Regions from separate parts of the Candidatus Brocadia sinica JPN1 genome, predicted to be linked through region 1. Evidence: riboswitches for the same ligand, from Rfam matches in the RefSeq annotation. Region 1 holds a riboswitch; each other region holds the start of a gene.
What was found. Region 1 has a riboswitch for cyclic di-GMP ahead of BROSI_RS16010 (c-type cytochrome). Riboswitches for the same ligand answer to the same signal wherever they lie in the genome.

Region 1 (4,215 bases):
TTGTGCTCATGGATGTAGTCGTAGAGCTGCTTGTACGTGACTCCGGGCTCGACGAGAGCGAAGCACAGGTCCGGATCGACTTCAAGGATGCGATTCATCCGTTTGAGATCGAGCACAACCTGACCGCGCTCAGCCGGAGCCGCAGAGCCATAACCCAGATTTTTCCCGGTCGAGATGGGCCAAATCGGCACCTTGTACTTATTGCAAATGGCGAGAATTTCCTGAATCTGTTCCACCGACTGTGCAATGATCGCTGCGGAGGGTGTGTGGTTCGACTCCGGTACCGACATCATAATCTTAGTATATGGCGCAATTTGTTCGGCGTTTGTGAGTACGGAGGCCTCACCGAGCACACGGCGGAAATCCTTCACAGCAGCATCAAAGACCTCTTCGGATATCCCTTTCGGCAGAGTGATGTATTTACTTGCCATGATTTCCTCCTTGATAGATAGTAAGTGATGAGTTACACGTCCATGACGAAGGTCACGAATGTCTCCGCCGGAGACATTCGCCCTACCGCTGAACCGCGATGCAAGAATACTTGAGATCCACTGGTTAACTGACTTGGCTGCACTCCGATTCCCGCTTGCATCACCGTTTGGCCTAACAATTCATACCAGTTCGCGCTCGGAGCGATCCGTTGCGGATGGTAGACAACGGATGTTGCACAGTGGGTGACCCTTGCTAGGCTGAGACCAAACACGCCACAAGCCTCACTCAGGGACAGACCCGATAGATGCAGCCGGACTGGGCGATCACCTGTTACGCGGTAGGAAGTAAAGCCGGGCAGAGTGCTGTTTCCTGCTACGTTTGTAGCAGACCTGTTGTCGAGTACTGTCTCTGATACCAGGAAGTTCTGGTCAATCAATGAAAGCTGTGATGCTACAGCTGCTGCGATACTCTGACCGGATAACGCCGAGAGCATCGTATGACGATGAGTAAATGCCATATTCCCACCATACCCATGTCGCCCCAGGCACACCAAACACACATCAGCTGCGCGCACCAACTCATGGAAGATGGTATACATGCCGTCATCCATAATTCCAATTATACGCGTCTGCCTTCGTGGGTAAAACAGGGCTGAGATGAGATCAGAGTCAGGACCAAAGCGCCCGTCGAGCTTATAGACCGGTACGGTTTTTTTCCCTGCCATACGTGCTACTGCCTGGGCCCCCGTGGCGAACGCGGCATCACGCCGACTCCCCCCAATAACCAGAAGGACAGGACCTCGCGGTTTCTCAGTCGACTCGCCCGTCGTCCTCAGTGGCACACCTGCCGCCAGAAAGGCACCCCCGACTAATATCGTCTTCAGCAGACTTCGACGATCGATTTCCATACAACACCTCCTTTACTTGATTTCCGGTTCTTTTTTCGACAGATACTCGATAAGCTTTTCCATTGACGCATCGTCAATTTCAGTCGACCGGAAGGCCGGCATGGCCCTTTTTCCGTGTCGCACCGCATACCGAATTTTTGCAGGATCAACGCCCGCCCCTCGAAGCATCTGTTCATGGCAATAGACACAAACACCGGCGTACACTTCAGCCCCATCTTTCCACACGATCCCACGATCGGAACCCTCTTGAGGCATCGCCGATGCGATACCTGCCCATATCCCGACTCCAACCAGTGCGCCGAGAATGATCGCTGACGCCATGCTTTTTGGTTTCAACTGGCTCATATCGCCCCCCCTCTCTCTAGATTTGGACTCCATTAGCTGTTCCGACAAAGTCCCCAAAAGCCTGATTTCAGGTACACAAACCTGTCTGAACTAAAGCTAATAAAATTTGCAAATAATTTGCCTAAAAACAAAAAAGCCTTACTGCAAAAATGTTTTCTTAAAACATCTTCGGCAGTAAGGCTATCTTTATATTTTCCTGCGAGGGCAGGAAAATATTTTAAAGACCCTTCACTTTGCGTCCCCCTGATTGCTCAGGGTTTGCCTTTATCGCGATGTATTTTTATTGATAATGTTAGTTAGTGGGTTAGTGGGTTAGTGGGTTAGTGGGTTAGTGGGTTAAATACAATATAATTACATCCATGTCAAGAAAAAACTGAAACTGGAGATAAAAAACTTGATGTGCACTCATTAATATGCTAAATTCGGATAGCAAGCAGCCTTCATGTGAATTTATCACGGATAAAAGGGGATAAGCATGGTCAAACAATCACAAAAAAGACAGATTTCATCACCTATTGACACAGGTGAGAATACCCGGACTGGGACAAGCACTGCCTCATTAAAACAGGCAATCCTCGACAACCTCTATTATATCCAGGGGTGTACACCGGAACTTGCCATGCCGAACGACTGGTACATGGCCGTAGCCCGTACGGTACGGGACAGGATGCTGGACCATTTTATCCATGCACTCAAGAGGTTGCAGAGTCCGAAGGTGAAAATTGTCAGCTACCTCTCGGCAGAGTTCCTGATGGGGCCGCACTTAGGCAATAATCTCCTGAACCTGGGGATCACCGACCAGACGCGGGAGGCGGTCAAAGAACTTGGTCTGGAACTGGATGAGCTGCTCGTGCAGGAGGAAGAGCCGGGGCTTGGTAACGGTGGCCTCGGGAGGCTTGCTGCCTGCTATATGGATTCCCTTGCAACCATGAACGTGCCGGCGATCGGATACGGTATCCGGTATGAGTTCGGCATCTTTGACCAGGAGATCCGCGATGGATGGCAGATTGAAAAGACTGACAAGTGGCTTCGCCTGGGTAACCCGTGGGAGATATGCAGACCGGAAACATCCTATGAAGTGAATTTCGGCGGGCATACGGTGCAGTATCTTGATGACAACGGATGTTTCAGAGTCCGCTGGATCCCACACCGTGTGGTCAAGGGAATTGCCTATGACACCCCTGTCCCGTCCTACCGGAACGATATGGTGGACCTGCTCAGGCTATGGAAATCAGAGGCAATCGAATCCTTTGACTTCCAGGCATTTAATGTCGGCGACTATTACAAGGCCGTGGACGAGAAGGTCATTTCCGAGACGGTGAGCAAGGTCCTCTACCCGAATGACGAACCCGAAATTGGAAAGACACTCCGTCTTGCTCAACAGTATTTCTTAGTCACCTGCTCGCTTCAGGATATGATCAGCATTCATCTCATGCGGGGAAAGGGCATTGAGACATTCCACGAGAGCTTTGCCGTGCAATTGAACGATACCTATCCTTCAATTGCCGTAGCAGAACTCATGCGCCTTCTGGTGGACGAGCATCTGATGGGCTGGGACACTGCCTGGCAGATAACAGAGAAAACCATGTCGTACACCAACCATTCGCTGCTGCCCGAGGCACTCGAAAAATGGTCCCTGCCGTTGTTCGGCCGTACGCTCCCACGACATCTTGAGATCATCTATGAGATCAACCGCAGATTTCTCGACGGCGTCCGTCTCAGATACCCCGGCGATGATGGGCGGGTTGCCCGTCTTTCGCTTATCGACGAGAGCGGGGAAAAGTATGTCCGCATGGCACATCTTGCCTCTGTGGGAAGCCATCGGATCAATGGCGTCTCAGCGCTGCACAGCAATCTTCTTACAAAGACCGTTCTGAAAGACCTGTACGATCTCTATCCGGATCGTTTCGTGAATGTGACGAACGGTGTGACCCCAAGGCGCTGGATAGCCTTGAGCAACGCGGAACTCACGGCTCTGATTACCAAGAGCATCGGTGACAGATGGATCAGGTATTTTGAAGATGAGATCAGGAAGATAGAGCCCTTAGCGGATGATGCAGGGTTCCGCGAGGAATGGGGAAAGGTCAAGCGTAACAACAAGTCCAGACTTGCCGCGATCATAAAAGAACGAACTGGTGTTGTGACGGATACTGATTCGCTTTTCGATATCCAGGTGAAGCGGATCCATGAATACAAACGCCAGCACCTGAACGTGCTCAACATCATCACGTTGTACAATCGCATCAAGAAAGACCCCGGGCAGGAGATTATCCCCCGCACCTTTATCTTCGGAGGAAAGGCCGCACCCGGCTACTTCATGGCAAAGCTGATCATCAAGCTGATCAATTCAGTTGCCGGGGTAGTAAACAAAGATCAGGATGTGGCAGGAAGGTTAAAGGTTGTCTTTTTTCCGGACTTTAATGTGAAGAATGCGCACCATATCTATCCAGCCGCAGACCTCTCTGAGCAGATATCAACTGCCGGTAAAGAGGCCGCGGGCACAGGAAATATGAAATTTTCGATGAACGGCG
Region 2 (4,215 bases), 150 kb from region 1:
TACTTCAAGGCACGCCAACCCTATACCGGTTTACTGTCCCATTCTTTAATTTCTTTACATACCTCTGCTTCCCTATTCCTTCATCTCTTTGATCTTGTCCTCCTCTCTTGCAATTTTTCCTTTGCCTTTGCTCCTCACATTACTCCCTCTTTAAACATATCTTTTTTTCGGGTGTTGAATAATCCATGAATGGCTTTTTCAATCTGCTTTTAACCGATTCCTTTAACAGGAAAATCTTTTACCACCTCCCATTACTGATTACTGATAAAAGTATCCTTGCTCCCTTTTCCCTTACTCCTTTCTCTGGTGAGTGGAACAGTTTCCATGTTGTTTTTGGTTTTTATAAACCACTTTGTGTCTCTTTGGTTCCCTGCTCCACCCACCGTTTTATTGAAACCTAAATTCTGCAAATGATTTTCGCGCCGCGAAAATCGCCCTTCAGCAATAGCCTTTCCGGACAAAAATCAATAATAAACCTCAATGTTTAGCGATTTTCTGAGCTACTCAGTTTCATTATGAACAAAAAGAACTGGGAAATAGTCCTGATTTAACCATTCGGAGCGACAAAACCGGCACGGAGGTATACCATCCCCTTTTGCAGTATTCTCAGCACACTGAAATAACGCTGCATTGGTCAAAAATTCACCCGTACGTAAATGACCCGCATTCATCTGACTCTTACACTCTTCTATCCACGTCTCACACGTAGCCCTCTCTCCATACGAACCATGCGCCTCTATCGGACTTAACCGCTCTGTCGTAACGTAACAGAAATACTCGTACAGGGGCAGAGGAAACAACCCCCTCTCGATTTTGACCAACTTCCTTACTGCTTTTGTTTCTCCAACAAATGCCATTAAATACTGATACGCCTTCTGGCCCTTTTTCTTAGGATTGTATCCAACCTCTGCTCCTTCCTGATTCCCATATACTCCATCCACGGTTGAATCAACGTCTATCCACATATCGCTCAGCGCACTTCTCAATCTGTGACCTGAACGCACCGCCCGTTTCCACACCTGTCCCCTGAATCGATGGATTATCCCTGTCAGCTCCACAATATCCCTCTGCGTTACCAGCTTCATCATACGTCCTATTGTCGTATCTACAGGATTCTTTTCCATCCCGCCATCTTCATCAGTACCTCATCTGCCCATACCTTCGTTATCTGCACCATCGAGGTCGCTCCGGCTATCAAACCGATTACTGCCATTTGCATGGCATCAACAATCTGATACTGGGCATTTGCCCCCCCGCTCCTTACGGATTGCCTCTTGTACTCTCTGCCTGAATAACAACTTCCCCATATTCCCCATACATAAAGGTTAGGACTGGTAAGAGTGCTGCGTGTACTGTTAATCCCTTCCCACTCATCTCCGTCTTGATTTTCGGTTGTCTTCTTTCCCCGTTTTGTGCTATAGTCTTCATTGAAAAGGTGAACCTCCTTTTAGGTGTTTTTATTCTTAAAATACCTTCAATTCCCTTGGAGATTCTACCTTTTCTCGTCTAATCCTGCAACAAGGCTTTGCCTTGTTGCAGGATTTAGGTTATTAATAATTATTTTTATTTTTTGTTTGACACAGATGTGATTATGCTGTATTTTACACTAACACACTAACACACTAACACACTAACACACTAACACACTAACACACTAACACACTAACACACTAACACACTAACACACTAACACACTAACACACTAATTATATAGAAATACATTTCGATAAGGGCAAACCCTGAGTAATCAGGGGACGCAAAGTAAAGGGTCTTTAAACATACAGGGAAGTAGTTTAAACAAGATAGCCTTACTGCCGAAGATGTTTTTATGAATATCTTTGCAGTAAGGCTTTTTTATTTGAATGTTAATTGGGGAGTAAGAAAATGGCTATTCGACATAAATTAATATTAGGGGCGATTTCTTTCACCGGCATATTAGGATTTTTATTCATTCTGTCTTTTCCCTCTTTTGCGCAAGAATGGGGAAGTATTAGCATTGGGGCAGATACAGATGGAGCATTGGAAGTATCTCTAGAGAATAGTAAGATAAGACTGAAATATGGACGTTTTTTCGGCGGACACCATTATGAACATGCGATCAAGGATCTGGTGATCAAGAGTGTCAATGAGGATCAGGCAGGGTTTTACCTTGATGCATGCGCTAATCGTGGAACACTTACAACAGCGGTTGTTGTGCAGGATGATGCAAATGTCAAGACCGTTCGACTCGAGTGGGATAATGGAGCCAAGGTGTCAGAGGTATCAATCTATCCAGACAGTCATTATATAAAAACGAAATACCTAAAGTATGGCACAAATATTGTGGACCAGGGATCTCCTGGAGGCGGTGGTAGTAGTAGTGGGGTGTACGAAATATATGGCGCGAGTGAGTGGAAAAGGGGTTACGTAATTTATCCCAATATTTATTTTGATCGGTATCCGGGTGATGTGGGTTACCAAAATATTACCGAAATAGACCAACCTGGGCCTCTGGATTATCACGGGTGGTTTATCATGGGTGTATACAACGAGGCAAATGGGAGAGGATTTGGTAGGGTAGCGCCTGTATCGCAGATAGACATTATAAAGCTTTTGTGGAACAAAGGCTTTGAACTTTGCCCTACTTTTAACAGGACACATTCACCCTACACCGCATATTTATTTGTCGTGACGGGAGGAGGCGCCAATGAAATACTCTCGAGAGGGAAAAATCTTGCTGATGGTTTGGGAGATAATGCATCGCCCACTGTGGCTATTACCAACCCGACTGAGGGGGCGACATTTACAACACCAACGGACATAACGATAACGGCAACGGCCTCGGATATTGATGGTGTCGTGAGCAAGGTTGAGTATTACGCGGGGAGCACAAAACTTGGTGAAACAACTTCCGAACCTCACATTCTCACATGGAACAATGTAACCGCTGGCAGTTATATACTCTCAGCAAAAGCAACAGATAACGATGGAGCAACGACGACTTCTAGCGCAGTGAATATTACCGTTTTTAAAGCCGGTATGGTAGGGTACTATAAATTTGATGAAGGGAACGGTACTATCGCTATTGATTCTTCAATCTACGGAAATAATGGTACCATCAATGGGGCCACATGGACAACCGGCAAGAATGGTGGGGCGTTGAGTTTTGATGGGATTGATGATTTTGTGTCGGTTCCACGTATGAATCATGACGAGATTTCCATTGCTGCATGGTTCTATAAAAATGCAAATGATACAACAAATATTGATGCCATATTCGGTGGATATAAATGGAATTCAGACGTACAACTGCGGGAGGGGTTTGATTTGAGATTTAACAAAACTATTCCCAATAAGCTTCAATTTATTCTCGTGACGCAGGATGGAAATGGGAATAGGATACAGAAAACCGCGATAAAGGATTTAGTCAATTCAGTTGGTAGTTGGTATCATGTAGTTGGCACTTACAACAAGGCTACAGGGGAACAGAAGCTTTATGTAAATGGGCAGCTGGTTAATACCCAATACCATCCGGCGGGAAATACGGTCGTGCCATTGACATATTATTCTGACATGAAAATAGGAAATTCTGGCAATAACGGTTACTTTAATGGCGAGATTGACGACGTCCGCCTTTACAATCAAGCCTTGGCCAACCAGGAAGTACAAGATTTGTATAACACCTTTAGCACGGGTTTGCATGCCCGCTATACATTCGATGAAGGAAGTGGGGTGACTGCAACCGATACATCAGGTAACGGCAACGATGGCGCTATCAATGGGGCCACATGGACAACCGGCAAGAATGGTGGGGCGTTGAGTTTTGATGGGATTGATGATTTCGTGTCGATTCCTCTGATGAATCATGACGAGGTTTCCATTGCTGCATGGTTCTATAAAAATGCAAAGGATACAACGAATATTGATTCAATATTCGGTGGCTACAAATGGAATTCAGATGTGCAACAACAGGAGGGTTTTGATCTGCGATTTTATAAAACCACACCCGATAGGCTTGAATTTGTCCTTGTGACACAGGATGGAAGTGGGAATAGGACGCAGAAGGCTGCTGTGAAGGATTTGGTCAATTCGGTGGGTAGCTGGTATCATGTAGTTGGCACTTACAACAAGGCTACAGGGGAGCAGAAGCTCTATGTAAATGGCCAGTTGGTTAATACACGAAACCATCCCGCAGGAAATACGGTTGTGCCATTGACATTATATTCTGACATGAAA
Region 3 (4,215 bases), 3.5 Mb from region 1:
GAGATTAGCATAAGAACCAAAGGTACCATAACGAATATACCCCCCCATCATATAATAAGTTCCCTGCATGTAATTCTTTATGAAGAGGGCATACGGTATCAAAAAGGCTATAAAAATACTCCAGCATATTGTATCTATCCTCTTTCTATAAGTTTTATCTCCCCCGCGAAGAACCACTAAAATAGTTATATTAAGGATCAAAAATCCTTGAAGCAACTTAAGCCAGTATCCGAAACCCGTTATGAAGTCCTGGGTAAAAAATATCGGAACAATACTTAAACCCATGAAGACGCCATAGACCTTGTTTACACTTAAACGGAAGATATTATAACCGGAGAAAAGAAAATAACATAAAGAAAGCGCTGCGACTGAAACTCCCATATATTGCGTTATTCTAATATCTCCAGCTGCTTCAACATCATAAAAGACATCAACAATACTTCTGCTTGCCAAAAGAAAATAAAAGGCATACTCTATCTTAGTAAAAAAAATAAGCAGAAAGACCATGGCGCCCAGTATGGCAAAGGCTTTGAAATCGTGCTGTAAAATCATGAGGCCGAAAAAACAGGATATCAGCCCTGCAAAAAACATGTTGAGAGATTTTTCATTAATCGCGCTTTTTATTAGCATATGAGGATATATACAAGGATAATTATTGAATGAATCAGTTGTCATCCATTTTACGAACGGCGCTTCCCAAGATTCTCTTTACTTGCATTATACGAATTAGCCGTTGTGGTAAACCAATGAGTAAACTCATCATCATAAATAAAATATCAGATACGTTTAGAACATTATATTCAATTTCATAGTTGTATTTCTTCAGATAATGCCCTGCCAACATATTAAAAATCTTGACTTCTCGGGGAAGCAGATTCTTTTTCCATTTATTCGTATTTTCCTTGTTCAGTGGTTTGAATATTAACTCTGAATGATGTGGTATCGTATGTTTGTGACTAGTCTTATAAAAATCCAGCAGTGGGATCCTCTAGAGTCGACCTATCCCTATTACAGAACAAATGGATTTTATTGTATTCTCAGGATTTTCCAACAAATCTTCATAGCGAATGGTTATTTTATTTTCTTCGGGTATTTTCTTAAAAGATTTTTCAATTCTGAATAGTTTATACCTCCAATCCAGGGCAGCAGCGGCAACATTATCATTGAAGGAATTCATTTTCCGCCAGCTATCAAACACATCTCTTCCATCACGCACGATGTGTATAAACTTAGCATCAGGAAACAACGTTTGTAAAATATCTATTTTCCGGAAAAAAGAGGGTGTCTTGTTACCCCAAATACTTTTTTCCTTCACTCCGGCAATATGCAGAGAATATCCTGTCTATAAGCTCCCTTAGTGTTAATTTTTCATGGTGAGAGAATTGTGAGAAAAAAATCGTTATAATGACCATCAACATATGTCGATTGAAAGTCGGATTTTGATGAAAGAAAATTGCCAAAAGACCTTAAAGCGCTACCGGAGATAGAGCGTTTAAGATATTTCTTTCGTAAAAATGGCATTAAAAAAAAAGATTCTCTCGGTATGGCAATCTGAGAATGGGTATTTAAGATCAGGCGAAGCAACGTGGTACCAGACCTCTGGGTACCTACGATAAAAAATTGTTTTTTTACTGAATTCATACGACTTCTTTTCCGGCCGCAATAACCCCTTGTTTATAAAAGTTTTATATAAGTCTCTCCGTGCGGACGGAATGATGTCTCCTTTACCTGCAGCGGTTGCTTGGTTGCATTATCCGCCAGCATCTCTTCCATCGTTCTCGATTTTGCAGCCTCTAGCTGATGAGTTTGTTTTTGCATTTCTATTTTATTTTCTTCCACAAGCCTTGGAGCAGCAGCATTTGCTCCAACGTGAATAAGTGCAGGCAATAACAAAGTAGCTTGCGATAGTAACAGTAACCTACATATTTTACGCATATTCTCCTCCTTCTCTTCTTTAAATTAAAAAACAAAAGTACGCTCCAAAATTACTATTTACAAATTGATTTTTTTTGATGCACCCCCCCTTTCTTAAGTTAAACATGGACAAACAAAGTTTGTCGTTCGATTGAGCGCTTACGACAAAGTCCATGCTACCCTGTAACCCGCTCAAATAAAATGAGAATTCTTATACAATTAAATTTTAAAATGCCAAAAAAAAAGGCCTTACTGCAAAGATATTCTAAGATACATCTTCGGCAGTAAGGCTGTCTCATGAGCGGTTTAAATTGTTTAAACTGCTTAAATGGCTGACGAGATCCTTTACTTTGCGCCCCCTGATCACTCAGGGTTTGCCTTTTTCGGGACGGTATTTTTCGTACGAATCCTAATTTTTTGTTAAATTATGTCAACAATAATTCTATCCATAGATCAGGTTAAAAAAACTTGTAAAAAATGACTTAGAAGGCATCAACCAAGCATACTTTTAATTGTCAAAAAGAATGCCACAAACAAGACCAAAATGTTTATCGTGTAATATTTATCATAAACCATTTGGATGCAGTCTATTATAAGATACCATAAAGCAGAATCGTCCGTTGCTAAGGCAAAGGAAAAGTGTGACATGGCACACAAGTGTGACGTCGCACTTATGTGCCATGTCACACAAAACCCTTTTTTATTTGTTCATCGATATAAACTTCACCAGCTTCAATTGAACTGCCTATTTGAAATTGTTTTGAATTTCTGATTTCATGCCTTGGTGTTAACGGTTTTCTATGAATAAAACTTACAAAAAAGTTTTTAAAGGTAACACTCTACTACAGGGCATTATACAAATCCTGCACTTCCTGGTCGGTCAAGGCACGTTTGTAAATTCTAACATCATCAATCGTACCATTAAAATAACCATTAAACCCTGTATGCCCTATTCTCATGTTGGAATACAATGTCAATGGCACAACCGTATTCCCCGCCGGATGGGTTCGAGTATTGGCCAGCTGCCCATTTACATAGAGCATCTGTTTCCCTGTAGCCTTGTTGTAAGTGCCAACTACATGATACCAACCACCAACCGAATTGACCAAATCCTTTATAGCAGTTTTCTGTGTCTTATTTCCACTTCCATCCTGTGTCACGAGGATAAATTGAAGTGTATCAGGTGCGGTTTTATAAAATCGCACATCAAAACCCTCTCGAAGTTGCAAACTTGGATTCCATCCATATCCACCAAATATGGCATCAACACCCGTTGCATCATTTGCATTTTTATAGAACCATGCAGCAATGGAAATCTCTTCATGATTCATACGGGAAATTGATACGTAATCGTTGATTCCATCAAAGCTTAATCCATTTCCACTCTTCCCGGTCGTCCATGCGGCTCCGTTCACAGCGCCATCATTACCGTTGCCAGACGCATCAGTTGCAATCGCTCCTGCCCCCTCATCAAACGGATAGTGGGCTACCATAGAGTCATTTATATTCGTCTCGACAGTTGTTAGCTCCTGGTTCGCTGAAATCTGGCTTAATGTCTGGACGGCGCCACTTGGCCAGAATATATTAATAGTATCTACCACACTTATATTCCCCAAACCAAAATGAAGTGGGGACACCCCCTGTGAATAAACTTCACCTCCATTCCCATTTAGCTGGCGTGTTTGAATCCCCTGAGAAGTATTTAATACTACCCTGGCGCCAATTCCTGATCGGTTACTCTTTGTGCCTACCAATTTAATTTTTATCCAGTTATTACCATTCCCAGGATTTTTGTAAAGTATTGCCTTCCCATTTGATAGAGGAAATCCCCATCCAAATCCGTTCGACAAAAACAAATCCAGATTTCCGTCATTATTAAGATCTCCCCATGCTGCGCCATAATGACGTCCAACTGCATTTACCGCCGCGCCAACTCCGGCCGTCCCAGTAATATCCTCGAAAGTTCCGTCTCCCAGATTACGATAGAGGGTATTTGTCCTGTTTCCCAGGACATCGCTTGCGTCTACAACATATAAATCTAAATACCCATCATTATCAAAATCTCCCCAAATTGCCCCACTATTATTGCCGATGTGTCCGGTACGTGATTCCTCGGTTACATCGGTAAAAGACCCATTTCCATTATTCCGATAAAGTGTTGATTTAAAATTTGTCTTTATTATAGGTGAATTAGTCTCCACTTGCGAAAAATTCCCGTCAGATATAATATGCCCCCAAAAACCAGGTCCAGATACACTTACAGTCTTAGTCCATTGTATATGCCATGTATTACCCGTTTCT
Region 4 (4,215 bases), 1.3 Mb from region 1:
TAATGCCACTAGCCCAGCTCAAGGATGGTTGATCGTAGATTTCGTAGCGTATGGGTCCCTGGAAAATATGGTCTGCCGCTGAAGCTGTCACTTCAACCGGCATGCACGCTGCAGTGGTTCTGAAATCCACTGCAAGACTGGTTTGACCTTCTTGTATTATCACAGGAGATTGAACCTGTAGCACTGATGGGATACTTGAGGTGATCTCAACCGGTATGCCCCCCATTGGCGCAGGGCAACTGACCCGGACTGTAAATGTACCGCTTGTCCCTCCCCTGAGATCTGTCCCTGTAGGAGACTGTACCAGCCACAATTTTTTGACGCGCTCTACCGTAAGCGAAACTGGTGCAGCGGTACCACAGTGAACTTGGTTTGCTTGGCTTACAGCTCCTATCGTGTAGGTCGTAGTATCAGACCGTGTTTCCAGTACGGAACCGGAGGAACCCCCCTTAGCTACCTGATTACCTTGCTCGTCCCGTATGGTTACCTCAATACTACCGCAAGGTGGAATCGGTGCATCAACAGGCCGGTCTATCAAATGCACGCGCCAGCTGATCTCGACGGGCGTGCAGGCTTCCGCCCGATGGACTGATGACCGGAAGAAATCGATGACAGGTGGGTAAATAATGCTAACCGCTGCGGCGGGAGATCTATCCATGAGAATTTCGGCAGGAAGTTCGGGCATAGCAAGGCCGCAGGTATCCGCCAGCCTTCGGCTCGCTTCTGATGGAAGGGAGCCGAGCGCTCTTAGATAGACAGGGCCTGTATGCGCCTTTGTTGGTGGTATTTGTGGTTTCGGAGGTTTTTTGGAAGGTATGCGGAAACGGATCTCAGTCGGTTGAACAGAGATTGGTGTGATGACTTGATCTCCGAAATACAGCAAGACCCCGGTTGGCAGGGTAGGCGGTATTTGGGGCTTGGGAGGTATTGTGATTGGGAAGAAGCGTCCAGGCTGCGGTCGGGCTACGAGCACTTGATTCGGATCATAATTGCTACAGAGGCAATTTGGCTCGACCGAGGCGATCAGGTCGGTAAATTCGTCGCGGAGCTGAGCGGCCAGGACTTCCCCGTACAAGCCCAGGCACAGGTCGTTGATCTGCTCGCATGGACTGGGTTCGAATCCATCGTCCGGACCTGGCTCCGGTTCGGGAGGGAATCCTTTAGGTGGTCCAGGTGGAAGGATGAAAGTTGTAAGTCCATCGTCACCAGGAAAGACACCAAAAGGGCCTTCGAATTCACGAAACGCCCGATCTGCCAAGTCGTTGTAAAAAGAGATATCCTGCATTCGATCACGGACATAGGCCCGCGCCTGTCTTGTCCATCTTGCATCTTGATTCCGTTCTTTGAAGTCTAGACGAAAGGCACCTTCGAGAACCTTGGCGGTACGCTGAAGAATAGGACCACAGCCTCTCACAGGTTGCAGTTCTCCCAGTGCATCGATGAGTCCCATTTTACTCATATCCTCGATCCGGCCTAACACCCCCGGAGCACCGCCTGGGCTAGTGAATGGAAAAGCACTTAATACCCGGCGTAGCGATTCTTCAGCGTCTTTGTCTCCAGCGAGGCTGCGTGCAGAAAATTGACTGATCTCGTTTATTTCCTTGATTACCTTCATGATCGAGAGAGGGACGCGTGCATTTCGAACATCGACACCCTGGAGCCTTGCGAGTTTTTCCGCTAAGTGTTGCAAGACCGACTTAGTAATGATGTCACTTGACGTAATAAGGGGTGGTTTCGAAACTTGTCCGCTTGTTGGGTGCATGATGCGCAGCTTTACGGCTATGGAATCTTCATCTTTATAGGGAGCTATACGAATATTCCCAAGGACTTTTCCTGTGCGGTCAAGAGCTCTTATTTCTATATTCCCCGGATGAAAGATCTCTTTTACTTCCGCAGTAAGTTCGAATTTCAGAGTAAATGCGCCAACTTCTTCAGGATAAACTGCCTCAACTATCTCTTTTTCCGTGCAGCGATCTCTGGCCTCGACGCGGACTTCAGAGTCCATCCAAGGTTCCCATGGTTCCAGAAAACCAATAACGCTTAAAGTTCCACTCATTGACAGTTCTTGTTTCACTGGTTCCTGACTCATCCGCGCCATTGCAACCTGAACTGAGAGGCTTAAGGAAACTGCTACAAGAGTTACAAAAATAATTACCACCGCTACCTTTAATGAAAACCCTTTCATAAAGCATCTCCTCGATAAGTTTTATTGATGTGCTGGAAGCTTCTACAAGTCTTCATTTACTACACCCAGTTTGGCGCTGAATTCTTGCATCTTCGTTTCATATACATCCTTTCATTTAATTCTTGAATTCATCCGGCATGTAATATTTGGTTGTTTGGCCTGACATCATTTCATATCTATAGTAACAGTCGTCTTCTTTTACGGCTATTAGTACATATAATACTCTTACACTGGCATATTATACGCCTAAATGAGCGTATAATGCGGGATATTAGATCAAAAATAGTTGTTTTTAACTCGTAAAAACAAAAAAGCCTTACTGCAAAAATGTTCATTGAAACATCTTCGGCAGTAAGGCTGTCTTTACTGTAAAATCGTCTTTTGCAATCTGCGTCCGTGTACGTCTAAAAGACCCTTTTACTTTGCGTCCCCAGATCACTCTGGGTTTGCCTTTATCGTGATGTGTTTTTATTGATGGTACTTTTAAATCATTTACATTATCATCATTGCACAAGGTTTTTTGATTTTGCCCTTAACTATATCGTCCCTCTTTATTGACAAAGGGTCTATCTCCTTTACAGGGCAGTCCATGCCTTCTAATACTAATCTCGTGTCTGCAACATTATTGTTCTTATTTACAGTGTCCACGCATATGATGGTAAACTCTAATCCCATTGAGACGGCTGGTTGTAACTCCCTTATATGGTAAAAAAGTGAATTCTTGTCACAAATAAGAACAACGTTATTATCTGGATTACCAATAGCTGCACCTATCGCAAAAGGAAGTCCAGCCCCTGGTATGTCCCGGTCATCCATGATAAAAAGATTTTTATAGATGGCCTTTCTAAAAAAACAAGATGCTGCAAGTGATAACTCTTTCCCATCGACGATAAAGATGTCATTGCTGGAAGAAATATTTTTCAGTGAAGCAAATATTCCCCTTGCATCTTTAAACTCTTTTGACAATTCTATTGCTAATAGGTCGCAATTTTTATAGAAATCATCCCTCCAGGCACGGAAAGCGTTTTTATTCGTTTTCGTTTCTCGTTCAAAATAGGAGAAACTACTCCCGGGATCTGCATGTACAGGACAAAGGTTAGGAATGCTGTCTGCAAAAGATGACGGATCAATTTCTACCTGGACAATACCCTTTACATGCGAAGAATTTTTTATCGCAGAAAGAATACGTTCTGAATAAGGGTCGATTCCTGCAATAATCAAAAGATCCGTCTTATTCAACAATTCCATTCCTGATGTTGAATTCATGAATAATGACGCATCCCCGGCATAACAATAATCGTCGCCACAAAAAACCCCGGAACTGTGTACGGTAGTGATAACAGGTATTCCCAGTCTGTTTGCAGCCTCTTTCATCCCCTGATATCGCCCGGGGCGTCCAAAACCCTGGCCTAAAATAATAATAGGCCTTTCGGACTTTTGAATCGTTTCACAGGCTTCTTTCAGACAAAAGGCATCTCCCGCTATGGCACCTCTATACATCGTCCTCTCAGCCGGAGGCATTATACTCTGCCTTTTCTTTTTTGTAAGTACCTTGTATCTGAACAATATATCTACAGGGATATCGATATGTACCGGCCCTGGTATACCTTGCCATGCCTCCCTGAACGCCCTGTAAATCATTTGAGGTATTCTCTCCCAGGTGTACACGATGGTATTCCATTTAGTGATAGGGAAAAATATTTCATCCTGATTACAACCTTGTAAGTTTTCCTGATGAGGTTTTATTTTCCAGCTTTGAAGCTGTGGGGCAATAGAGAGAACAGGCAGATAATTGAACCACGCCTTTGACAGCCCTGAAACTTCATATATGACCCCGGCCCCTACCGTTGACATTGCTACGCTTGAGCATCCCGTAGAAGCAGTATAGCCGGACGCCATGAGAGCTGCGGCAGTTTCACAACGCGGAACGGTTAAATGAATTTCCGGGAATTTTTCAAATGCATCATATACGGTGCCGATGTGTTCTCCGGATATAGAAAACACATGCTTGATTCCACATTGAACAAGTA

Region 2: another riboswitch for cyclic di-GMP. It lies ahead of BROSI_RS15340 (LamG-like jellyroll fold domain-containing protein); the one in region 1 lies ahead of BROSI_RS16010 (c-type cytochrome).
Region 3: another riboswitch for cyclic di-GMP. It lies ahead of BROSI_RS00125 (hypothetical protein); the one in region 1 lies ahead of BROSI_RS16010 (c-type cytochrome).
Region 4: another riboswitch for cyclic di-GMP. It lies ahead of BROSI_RS20205 (hypothetical protein); the one in region 1 lies ahead of BROSI_RS16010 (c-type cytochrome).

The regions. Positions count from the first base shown of each region.
Region 1 covers NZ_BAFN01000001.1:3,499,038-3,503,252, reverse strand. Annotated here, with positions in the region: gene BROSI_RS16020 (FAD-binding oxidoreductase) at 1-431, opposite strand, end outside; gene BROSI_RS16015 (hypothetical protein) at 464-1,156, opposite strand; gene BROSI_RS16010 (c-type cytochrome) at 1,352-1,684, opposite strand; cyclic di-GMP riboswitch class I at 1,852-1,957, opposite strand; gene BROSI_RS16005 (glycogen/starch/alpha-glucan phosphorylase) at 2,160-4,215, shown strand, end outside.
Region 2 covers NZ_BAFN01000001.1:3,353,562-3,357,776, forward strand. Annotated here, with positions in the region: partial or broken gene BROSI_RS19265 (transposase) at 609-1,428, opposite strand; cyclic di-GMP riboswitch class I at 1,722-1,819, shown strand; gene BROSI_RS15340 (LamG-like jellyroll fold domain-containing protein) at 1,885-4,215, shown strand, end outside.
Region 3 covers NZ_BAFN01000001.1:33,794-38,008, forward strand. Annotated here, with positions in the region: gene BROSI_RS00105 (O-antigen ligase family protein) at 1-591, opposite strand, end outside; gene BROSI_RS00115 (sulfotransferase family protein) at 989-1,315, opposite strand; gene BROSI_RS00120 (sulfotransferase family protein) at 1,369-1,641, opposite strand; gene BROSI_RS00125 (hypothetical protein) at 1,675-1,935, opposite strand; cyclic di-GMP riboswitch class I at 2,192-2,303, opposite strand; gene BROSI_RS00130 (FG-GAP-like repeat-containing protein) at 2,757-4,215, opposite strand, start outside.
Region 4 covers NZ_BAFN01000001.1:2,149,142-2,153,356, forward strand. Annotated here, with positions in the region: gene BROSI_RS20205 (hypothetical protein) at 1-2,185, opposite strand, end outside; cyclic di-GMP riboswitch class I at 2,530-2,646, opposite strand; gene BROSI_RS09680 (thiamine pyrophosphate-binding protein) at 2,678-4,215, opposite strand, start outside.